DNA from 2 places in the Labrenzia sp. 5N genome. Region 1 is predicted to be linked to the other one. Evidence: riboswitches for the same ligand, from Rfam matches in the RefSeq annotation. Region 1 holds a riboswitch; the other holds the start of a gene.

What was found. Region 1 has a riboswitch for thiamine pyrophosphate ahead of HEP89_RS12215 (ABC transporter permease). Riboswitches for the same ligand answer to the same signal wherever they lie in the genome.
Region 2: another riboswitch for thiamine pyrophosphate. It lies ahead of thiO (glycine oxidase ThiO); the one in region 1 lies ahead of HEP89_RS12215 (ABC transporter permease).

What each region holds. Positions count from the first base shown of each region.
Region 1 covers NZ_JAAZTM010000011.1:221,031-226,675, forward strand. Annotated here, with positions in the region: gene HEP89_RS12205 (adenylosuccinate synthase) at 1-598, shown strand, start outside; gene HEP89_RS12210 (hypothetical protein) at 863-2,635, shown strand; TPP riboswitch at 2,717-2,823, shown strand; gene HEP89_RS12215 (ABC transporter permease) at 2,881-3,726, shown strand; gene HEP89_RS12220 (ABC transporter substrate-binding protein) at 3,749-4,690, shown strand; gene rpoH (RNA polymerase sigma factor RpoH) at 4,764-5,645, opposite strand, start outside.
Region 2 covers NZ_JAAZTM010000020.1:793,255-798,899, reverse strand. Annotated here, with positions in the region: gene HEP89_RS24125 (DUF6030 family protein) at 1-674, shown strand, start outside; gene HEP89_RS24120 (pirin family protein) at 643-1,578, opposite strand; gene HEP89_RS24115 (DNA topology modulation protein FlaR) at 1,725-2,249, shown strand; TPP riboswitch at 2,297-2,417, shown strand; gene thiO (glycine oxidase ThiO) at 2,579-3,556, shown strand; gene thiS (sulfur carrier protein ThiS) at 3,540-3,737, shown strand; gene HEP89_RS24100 (thiazole synthase) at 3,743-4,516, shown strand; gene HEP89_RS24095 (thiamine phosphate synthase) at 4,513-5,118, shown strand; gene HEP89_RS24090 (LysR family transcriptional regulator) at 5,146-5,645, opposite strand, start outside.

The sequences.
Region 1 (5,645 bases):
CGGCACCTATCCCTTCGTGACGTCGTCCAACACGGTCGCCGGCCAGGCTGCGGCAGGCAGTGGCCTTGGCCCGAATTCGATCAACTATGTGCTCGGTATTACCAAGGCCTATACGACACGCGTCGGTGAGGGCCCGTTCCCGACCGAACTGAAGGACGAGATCGGCGAGTTCCTCGGTACGCGCGGTCACGAGTTCGGTACGGTTACCGGCCGCCGCCGCCGCTGCGGCTGGTTCGACGCTGTGCTGGTGCGCCAGACCGTCTGCACCTCGGGCATCACCGGCATCGCGCTGACCAAGCTGGATGTTCTGGACGGTCTTGATGAAATCAAGATCTGCATCGGCTACGAACTGGACGGCGAGCGCATCGATTATCTGCCGGCTTCGCAGGGTGCCCAGGAGCGCGTGAAGCCGATTTACGAAAGCCTGCCGGGCTGGAAGGAATCGACCGAAGGTGCTCGCACCTGGGCCGATCTGCCGGCGCAGGCGATCAAATATGTGCGTCACGTCGAAGAACTGATCGGTGCTCCGGTCGCTCTTCTGTCGACAAGTCCGGAACGGGACGACACAATTCTTGTGCAGAATCCCTTCCAGGATTGAGATCTGTGACGTTAGAAGCACATTATTAAGGACTGCGGTTGCGTGCTGCGAATCACCGCACGCAACCACCTTTCGTTTTCGGCGTTCCATGTGTGTGCCGAACAAACAATCTGTGTTAGGAAAAGGGTACTGCGAGGTTCTCTGTCGCGGCGAAGTTGTTGAAGAAATAGCACCGGTTTTCGAAAAACTTGCTATAAGCCTGAGAATGAAACGAAATCTCGGGCCCGCAGAACAGATCCTTGCAGTCGGCCGGTAGGCAGGAAGATGGCTGATTACTATTCAATTCTGAAGAAAACGATCGCGTCTTTACCTGAAAACAATGGTGCTGCACGCAGAAGCGTTTACAGCCGTGCGCGCAATGCCATTGTCAATCAGCTGAAAGCCTATGAGCCGCCGCTGGCGCCGTCCGAGATCACGGCCGAGCAGTTGCGTCTGGAAGAAGCCATCCGCAAGGTGGAAGCCGAAGCCGCCCGCGAAAGCCTCGGTCTCAGCCCCACTGTTCCGAAGGTCGAAACGCCGGCCCCAGCGCCGCAGGTTTCCGCGCCGCCCGTGACGCCGCCTCCGGCCGAACCGGTGGCAGAGGCTGCGCCCGAAGCGCCTGCGCCTGCGCCGCAGGAACCTGAAACAACTGCAGCGCCGGTGTTGGATACCCCGGCTCCGTCGCCCTTGAAGGAAACCCTGACACAGGCCGAAGCGCTTGGGACGGCGGCCAGCCAGGCTGTTCACCACGCCAAGGAAGCCGCCGACCCGGGCGCTGCGCCTGTGCGCCAGGAGCCCTCTTTCGGCGGACCGGTGCAGCCGGAACAAGCAGATGATGGCCTGTTCGAGCCTGCAGATAACGCCGGTGCGGCCGACCCCGCCGACCAAGCTTATCCTGGCGACGAGACAGCCAAGCCGAAGGACAAGTCGACCTCCAAGAAAAGCCGCTCAAAGCGCGCCAAGCCGAGTGCTTCGGATGCGCTGCGTGGTGATTCATCCGGCAGCCGCACCGTTCCGATCGCGATTGCTGCAGGTGTCCTGCTGCTGGTGCTCCTGGGCGCCGGAGCCTATTTCCTGATGCCTGCGGGCGATGAGACAGCCGATAGCGGCAACGTGCCCGTCGCGTCTTCTTCGCAAACGCCTGTCGATACGCAGCCGGACACCACGCCGGAGCCTTCGACCGCTGCCCCTGCCGGAGAAGGTGAAGAGCCTTCGAAAAACACCGACCGCCTGTTGAACGAAGGTGAGACGGATGTGGTTGCCCCGGATGCACGTACGGTAACCACGACGACGATTACCGGACAGTCTGATTCGCCTGCGCAGGCCGATACACCGCAGGTCGATACACCAGCGTCCGCTGCGCCCGAACCTTCCCAGCCGTCCATCGTGACGAGCGGAGAAAACGATCAGTCTTCTGCAACCACCGAAAGCCCGATTGCGGTACCGGAAGACAATCTCTCGGCCATTTCGCCAGACGAAACTTCACCGGCTCCGTCCGCCACGGCTGCGGATTCCTCGGTGCAGCGCTCTATCCTTTACGAAGAAGGGGAAGAGTCCGGCGGTGCCGGAACGGCTGCGCAAGGCGCTGTCGTTTGGGGTGTCGATGAAGAAACGAATCTGGACGGCAAGGCTCTCGCGGTTCTGAGCGCCTCCATTGAAATCCCCGAGCGGGATGTGAAGGTCGACATTCGCATCAAGCCGAATGACGATACTTCCTTGCCCGCCAGCCATCTGGTCGAGATCAAGTACGAGTTCCCGGAAAACTTCGCTCCAGGTGACGTCGTCAACGTGCCAGGCCTGGTCATGAAGCCTACAGAAGAAGCTCGTGGCGATGCGCTGATCGGCGCTTCCGTGAAAGTGTCCCCGGGCTTTTTCTGGATTGCCCTTTCCAGCTTGCCGAACGAGCAGCAACGCAATCTCGCCCTACTGCGTGAACGCGGCTGGATTGACATTCCGATGCTTTACGAAAACGGCAAGCGCGGCATCCTGACCCTGGAAAAGGGAACCGCCGGTGCAGATGCCGTTGAAAAGGCGATCACGTCCTGGCAAGCCGGCTAAGCGCCAGCCTGCCTCCTTTCAAAATCTGAAGAAGCCGCCTCACGGCGGCTTGCCTTTTTCCGTCACACAAGGCATGGTCCGCCTTGGTCCGAGGGGTGTTCCGGTTACCGGAGCTGAGATGGCGTAATGCCGAACCCTTAGAACCTGATCCGGGTCATGCCGGCGAAGGGACGGAATCCTTAGCCTATTCCCGGATCTCCATTGTCATTTTCGGCTTGTCCGAAGACGGGAGATCCTATGCGTACTTGTCTGCGACCACTGCGGTCGCCGCACATCCGAATGCCGGTATCGGCTTTCATGCGTTCCTGTTGGCCAATGGCGGCGGGGGCTGCGGGATGATGGCGTTTGCGAAAGCTGTTGCCAGGACCATACTCGGCCTCCTGCTGACTGTCGCAATCTGGGCGGCAATCGTCCATGTGTTCGACACCCAGCATTATATCCTGCCGGGTCCGGACCGCGTCTTTACAGCCTTTGTCAAACACGCAGGCTTCCTTCTGCATCATGCCGGCATCACCGCCTATGAGACGGTGCTCGGGTTTGTGCTGGGGGCAGCCGCCGGGGCATTGCTTTCCGTTCTTTTGTGGCTGTTTCCGATTGCTGCAAGGTTCGCCATGCCGCCCATTCTGGTGACGCAGGCCCTGCCTGTTTTCGCAATCGCGCCGATCCTGGTGCTCTGGCTCGGTTTCGGGCTGGCCTCCAAGATCGTCGTCATCATCCTGGTCATCTTCTTCACGGTCACATCGACGTTTTTCGATGGCCTGCAGCGGCTTGACCCGGGTTTGTGCGATCTCGCCCGGCTTTATCGTCTGTCTCGCCTGAAGGAACTCTGGTTCTTTCGCCTGCCGTCAGGCTTGCCGGCGTTTGCCTCCGGCCTGCGGGTGGCCGCGGTGTTCGCTCCCATGGGGGCGATCATCGGCGAATGGGCCGGGGCAAAAGGAGGCCTTGCCTTCATCATGCTTCAAAGCAGCAACCGGATGCAGGCGGACATGATGTTCGCCGCCCTGATCCTGCTCGCGGCGATGGTGCTGATCATGCGCTTTGCCGTGAACCATCTCACCCGACTTCTTGTTCCCTGGCAGCCGCTCACCTAGCTGCCGCTCTACGGAGGACCTCATGAAAAAACAAATCCTGTCACTAGCATTGGCGGCCGGGCTGCTGGCATCGGGGCCGGTACAGGCCAGTGAGAAACTGACCTTGCTGCTCGACTGGTTCATCAATCCGGATCACGCGCCGCTGGTAACTGCGCAGACCAAGGGTTTCTTCGAGGCAGAAGGCCTCGAGGTTGAGATCATCGAACCGGCGGACCCGGCGATGCCGCCGAAACTGGTTGCTGCCGGGCAGGGCGATATCGCAGTGTCCTATCAGCCGACGCTTCATGCGCAAATCGAGGAAGAGCTGCCGCTGAAATGGATCGGTACGCTGGTGGAAACGCCCCTCAATTCGCTCATCGTGCTCAAGGACGGCCCGATACAGGAACTGAAGGATCTCAAGGGGAAGAGTGTCGGCTTTTCCGTGTCTGGCTTCGAGGACGCGATGTTGGGCCAGATGCTGCGTTCGGCCGGTTTGACCATGGATGATGTGGAGCTGGTGAACGTGAATTTCGCGTTGTCAGGCTCTCTTCTTGCCGGTCAGGTGGATGCGGTGATCGGCGCATATCGCAATTTCGAGCTCACCCAGCTCGAAATCGAAGGCAAACCCGGCAAGGCTTTCTTCCCCGAAGAAAACGGTGTGCCGATCTTTGATGAGCTGATTTATGTCGTCAACAAGGACAAGACGGACGATCCACGCTTCGCCAAGTTCCTGGCAGCCGTGGAAGCGGCCACGATCTATCTGAGCAATCACCCGGAAGAAGCCTGGAATGCCTTCATAGAAGCGTATCCGAACCTCAATGACGAGCTGAACAGGCGTGCATGGTTCGATACGTTGCCGCGGTTCGCCAAGCGTCCGGCTGCACTTGATGAAGGCCGCTACCAGCGCTTTGCGGAATTCATGGCCGAAGCCGGTCTGATCAGCAAGGTCGTGCCGGTGGAGAGCTACACAGCCGAAATCCGCTGAACATCAGCTTAGGCAAAAGAAAAGCGCCGGAGCATAGCTCCGGCGCTTTTTTGGTTCTCTTTGTCCGAGTGCCTCAGGCGGCGGGCTGGTCCATTGTGCGGGCGCTGTTGCGCACGGCTTTCTGAACCTTTTCGAAAGCGCGAACCTCGATCTGGCGGACGCGCTCGCGGCTGACGCCGAATTCGCCCGAAAGGTCTTCCAGCGTCATCGGGTCTTCGGCCAGGCGACGTGCTTCAAAGATGCGCCGTTCACGCTCGTTGAGCACGTCCATTGCGTCGTTCAGCATCTTGCGACGCATGTCCAGCTCTTCCTGATTGGCAAGCAGGGTTTCCTGACTGTCGCTTTCATCGACAAGCCAGTCCTGCCATTCACCGGCATCAGCTTCCGCGCGCACGGGCGCATTCAGGCTGGCATCGCCGCCCAGACGGCGGTTCATGGACACCACTTCCTCCTCGGACACCCCGAGTTTGGTGGCAATCTCAGAGACCTGATGCGGCTTCAGATCGCCTTCGTCCAACGCCTGGATCTTGCCCTTGAGGCGACGCAGGTTGAAGAACAGGCGTTTCTGGTTGGCCGTGGTCCCCATTTTCACGAGGGACCATGAGCGCAGGATGTATTCCTGGATAGCCGCCTTGATCCACCACATGGCATAGGTCGCGAGCCGGAATCCCTTGTCCGGTTCAAAGCGCTTGACCGCTTGCATCAGGCCGACGTTGCCTTCGGAAACGACTTCTCCGATCGGCAGGCCATACCCGCGGTAACCCATGGCAATCTTGGCGACGAGGCGTAGATGGGAATTGACTAGGCGTTCTGCAGCTTCAGGGTCTTCATGCTCTTTGTAGCGCTTGGCGAGCATGTACTCTTCCTGCGGCTGAAGCATCGGAAACTTGCGGATCTCGTCCAGATACCGGCTGAGACCGCCTTCCCCTGCTGTAAGCGTCGGAACGTTCTGGGC
Region 2 (5,645 bases), on a different contig from region 1:
GGAGTGAGGAAAGCGTTGCAACCGCCCCCTTGATGCCTGATCCGCTTTCTTCCCTGCAGTCTCCGGCCAAGCAGGTGCTGCTGGCTCCGGAACCGGAACTTTCCGCGGAACTGAAACGCAGCTTCCTGGGCCAGCCGGATCAGCTATGCGACGAATTACGGTCTCTGGGGCTCGGAAATCCTGGCTGGAGCCGGGCACCTTTCAGTGAAGGCCGCTGGCAATGTGCATCCGACCTGGTGCCCTTGACCACACCCAGCGTCGACTACGGTTCGACAACCCTTTTCTTTCTGCTGCGCGGCCCATCGGAAAAAAGCATCGATTATTTGCGGCTGAAGCTGGTGGTGGAAGATCCGCGCCAGATGCAGATCGGCCTTGATGCGGTCTGGCTGGTGATCGACGCCCTCTCGCTTCGGTATGGCTGGACGGTTCCGGAAGTGTTTCGTGAGGCGGTTTCCGGGTTCAGGCAACTGGAGACGACACACCGGGGCGTGCGGCTGTCGGTTTCGCCGGAAGATCCAAATCTGACGGGGGACCCGCTGGCAAGCCAACGGCTCAACATCATTCTGGACTTTGGCGAGCCGGACCTTATCCGGCCCGCCGACAGGTTTGAAAAAGCACCGCCACTGGAAAGCGGCTGGAGTGTCAGGGCCCCGGACGGTCAGGCAAGGGAATGAACTCTTCCGCATCACCGGGTACCGTATCGAAACGGCCAAGACGCCAATCTTCCTTGGCCTGCTCGATGCGCTCTTTCGATGAAGACACGAAGTTCCACCAGATATAACGCCGGCCGTCCATCGGTTCGCCGCCAAGCACTACGAAACGGGCCGGCACGGGAGACGTGTTTTCGATCACCAGATGATCACCCGGTTTGAACACCAGCAGCTGGGCCGGATCGAAATTCTGGCCGGCGATGGTGATCTGGCCCGAGACCGTATAAAGACCGCGCTCTTCCCACCCGGCATCCAGCGGGATCTTCGCTCCCGGTTCCAGCGTGATATCGGCATAGAACATGTCGGACGCTGTCTTTACCGGTGCCTTGTGGCCATAAAGCTCGCCCGCGATAAGTTTGACTGAAGCGCCCTTGTCGGCAAATTCCGGCTGTTCTTCTGTGCCGTGGTGCTGGAAGGTCGGGTCGGTCTCTTCCAGGTGTTTGGGCAGGGCCACCCAGCTCTGCAGGCCGAACAGGGGACGTTTTTCCTGCAGGCGTTCCGGCCTCTCACGTTCGGAATGCACGATGCCCTTGCCGGCGCTCATCCAGTTCAGAGCACCGGGGGCAATCGCAATCTCCGTTCCAAGGCTGTCACGGTGATACATCTCTCCTTCGAAGAGATAGGTCACCGTCGCCAACCCGATGTGAGGATGCGGGCGCACGTCGATACCGCCGCCGACCAAAAGTTCTGCCGGGCCCATCTGGTCGAAGAAGATAAACGGGCCAACCATCCGCCGCCTGGCGGAGGGCAAGGCACGTCTTACCGAAAATCCGCCGAGGTCGGATGTCCGCGGTACGATGATCGTTTCAATCGGGTCACAGCTTGCAGCATTTCCCGGTACGGGATCAGGGCAATTCAACCAGCTCATCTGCCTCTCCATCAAAGAACATTCTGTCTTGCAAACTAGATAGGGCCAGCGAAGCCGAAGTGTCCATTGAACAGTCTGTTTCGGGTTTTCATCCCCTGCACAATCTGTATAACGACCGGCCCTTCCTTGCTTTTGTTTGGTGCGACATGAAACGCGTGATGATCGTTGGCGGCCCGGGCTCGGGCAAAAGCACGCTTGCCGTTGCCCTTGGGCGGAAAACTGGACTGCCGGTGTACCACATGGACAAGATCCACTACCGCTCCGGCTGGAATGAACGGTCCCGGGAAGAGAAAGACCGGCTGACACATGAGGTCCATCTGAAGGATGTCTGGATCTTCGAGGGCGGTCATTCAAGCACCTATGCGGAGCGAGTCGAACGTGCCGACACTTTCATCTGGCTCGACGTCCCTGTAACGCGCCGCATATTTCGAGTGCTGAAACGGTCGGTGAAATACAATGGGCAAAGCCGTCCGGATCTGGCCGAGGGCTGCCCGGAGCAGTTCAACTGGCAAACTGTTGAATTCCTGAGGTTCATCTGGCGCACGAGACACTCCGCCAGAGCCAAGCTGGAGCACATCTACCGCGAACCTCCGGACCATCTGAAAGTCTATCGGTTCAGCGCCCTTGCCGAAATCGACGACTTTCTGGCGCGACCCTGGCAACAAGGATGAAGGCTCATCCTGTCTCTTGACAGGTGCGCCTGACGGGCGGCACAACAGGGGCTCACCCGGGGTGCCTCCAGAAGAGGCTGAGATACTGCTGGCGCACTTGCGCAGTGCAGGGACCCGACGAACCTGATCCAGGTCATGCTGGCGAAGGGAAGGTGTTCTCGGCCAACTGCGTTCGCCACGGCAATGCACCAACCCGGCCACCTTTCCAAGCCGAATGTCCGAAGTGCGGGACCTTTTCCGGTCCTTGCGGAGATCCGTTGAATGCTAGCGGGCTACCAGACATTCCGTGATGTCGAACGACTGACGTCCACCCTGGCAGGAGAGGCGGAATGAAGGTCGGTATCAAAGGGGCGGGTGTCGCCGGTCTGGCACTGGCACATGAGCTTGTCTCGCGCGGTGTGCGGGTGGAGCTGCTGGAAAAACACAAGGATCTCACCGCCAGTGCCTCCTGGCTCGCAGGCGGCATGTTGGCGCCATGGTGTGAGCGGGAAAGTGCCGAGGAAGATGTTCTGCGGCTCGGGCAAGCGTCCATTGGCTGGTGGCGCAAGGTCCTGCCAGGGCAGTTTCAGCAAAATGGCACGCTGGTTGTTGCCGCGCCGCGCGATACTGGGGAACTGAGCCGGTTCGCTTCTCGGACCAACGGTTTTGAATGGCTCGACAGCGCAGCGCTGGGCGCACTCGAGCCGGACCTCGCAGGCCGTTTTGCAAAGGGGCTCCATTTTGTCGGGGAAGCCCATCTCGATCCGCGCCTGGCTCTCACCACGTTGCAGGCAAAGGTGTCTGAAAGTGGTGCTCACGTCAGGTTCGAGGCGCAGGACTTCACCTTGTCGACCGATCTTGTCGCCGATTGTACCGGCATGGCCTCGCCGGATTCGCATTTGCGTCCCGTACGCGGTGAAATGCTGATCCTCCACGCGCCGGATGTCTCCCTCTCGCGGCCGGTGCGTTTTCTGCACCCGCGCATCCCGGTCTATGTCGTGCCTCGTGACAACGGTGTCTTCATGGTCGGGGCAACCATGATCGAAAGCGGCGACCAGGGGGCCGTCAGTGTTCGTTCCACAATGGAACTTCTGAATGCCGCCTACAGCCTGCATCCGGGATTTGCCGAGGCAAAGATCATCGAAACCGGGGTGGGCCTCCGCCCGGCATATCCAAACAATCTTCCTCGTCTCACGTTTACCGGCAACACGTTGTCAATGAACGGATTCTACCGGCACGGCTTCCTGCTTGCTCCGCATTTTGCCATGGAGGCGGCAGACAGGATCGTGCAAAACCTTCAGGAGAAGTCCCGTGAAGCTAACCATTAACGGCGAACCTCAGGAAGTTGTCAGCGCAACGCTGGCTGCGCTTCTGGACGAACTGGCCTATGACCATGAGTTTCTTGCAACGGCACGCAACGGCGATCTGGTTTGTGCTGAAGAACGAAGCGATTGCGTCCTTCAAGCTGGCGACCGTATCGAGATCCTGTCGCCGATGCAAGGGGGATGACGCTCATGTTTGAAGTTTATGGCGAAAGCGTTGCGTCGCGTTTCCTGCTTGGAACTGCCCAGTACCCATCACCCCAAATTCTGTCGGACGCGGTGAAGGTATCTGGGGCTGAAATTCTGACGGTGTCCCTTCGGCGCGAAACGGCAGGAAGTGGCGGAGGCGGCCGGTTCTGGGACCTGATCCGGGAACTGAACGTCAAGGTGCTGCCCAACACTGCCGGATGTCATTCGGTGAAGGAAGCCGTCACCACCGCAAAAATGGCGCGCGACCTTTTTGGAACCGACTGGATCAAGCTGGAAGTGATCGGTCATCACGACAGCCTGCAGCCGGATGTCTTTGGCCTCGTGGAAGCCGCACGTATCCTGAGCGATGACGGCTTCAAAGTGTTTCCCTATACGACGGACGATATTGTCGTCGGCGAACGGTTGCTTGACGCGGGGTGCCAGGTGCTGATGCCCTGGTGTGCGCCAATCGGTTCGGCGAAGGGGCCGGTCAATCCGGATGCCCTTCGTGCCTATCGCAGTCACTTCAAAGGCATCCCACTTGTTGTGGATGCCGGTCTTGGCAGACCGTCCCATGCGGCCGCTGTTCTGGAACTCGGTTTCGATGCGGTACTGCTGAATACGGCTGTCGCAAAGGCCGGAGACCCTGTCGCAATGGCCAAGGCCTTTGCAGTTGCAATTGAGGCCGGTCGCCTGGCCTATGAAGCCCAACCCCTGGAACCTCGCGACATGGCGGTTCCTTCTACCCCGGTTCTCGGAATGGCGGTGTTTGAATGAAGCTCGATCCCTTTTACCTCATCGTCGACAGTTCCGACTGGATCGAGCGGCTGGTTCCGCTTGGCGTCAAACTGGTTCAACTGCGCATCAAGGACGCGAGCGACGAAGTCCTGCGTAAGGAAATCGCAGCATCCAAGAGCGCTTGCGAAAAGCACGGCTGCCAACTTGTCGTGAACGACTATTGGCAGCTCGCGATTGAACTGGACTGCGACTTTGTCCACCTTGGTCAGGAAGACCTTGCTGACGCCGATGTCGCGGCCATTCGCAAGGCGGGTCTGAAACTTGGCGTTTCGACCCACGACGGTGAGGAACTGGAAACCGCTCTTTCTGTCGAGCCCGATTATGTCGCGCTGGGGCCTGTCTATCCAACGATCCTGAAAGAAATGAAATGGGCGCCCCAAGGCGTTGAAAAGGTCGGGCGGTGGAAGCGGCAGATCGGCGAATTGCCGCTTGTTGCTATTGGCGGCCTCAATCCGGAACGTCTGCCGGGTGTGTTCGAGAACGGCGCAGATATCGCAGCCGTTGTCACCGACATCACCCGGAATGCCGACCCGGAAGCGCGCACCAGGGAATGGATAATGGCGACAGATCCCTGGCGGTAGGTGGAACTCGTTTCGCCTTCGGCCTGGTTAAACGAAAATCGCTTTATCGCGCGCGACTTGATCGCGCAGAAAGTCCTGTGCCGCGGCAACATGGCGGAGAGGGCGCGAACTTTCATGTGTCACCATCCAGTAGGCCCGGTGAAGCTTTATCTCCGGGAGAACGGCGATCAGGTCGGCATTATCGCGCGCGATAAAGTCGTGAAGGATGCCGATACCGGCGCCGGACCTGACTGCTTCGGTCTGGCCGAGTGCGGAGGCGATTTCAAATCGCGCGGTCCAGTCTTTCAGGATCTCGGTGCCATAGTTCAGCGATGGCGAATAGAGCAGGTCTTCCACGTAGCCAATAAGATCGTGGTCGATCAGATTGCTTGCGGAGGCAGGTGTTCCCCGGCTTTCCAGATAGGTTTTTGACGCATAAAGACCGAGCGAATAGTCGACGAGCTTGCCGGCAACCAACCTGCCTGTTTCCGGCCTGTCTATTGTCACGGCGATATCAGCTTCACGGCGGGAGAGCGAGAAGGAGCGGG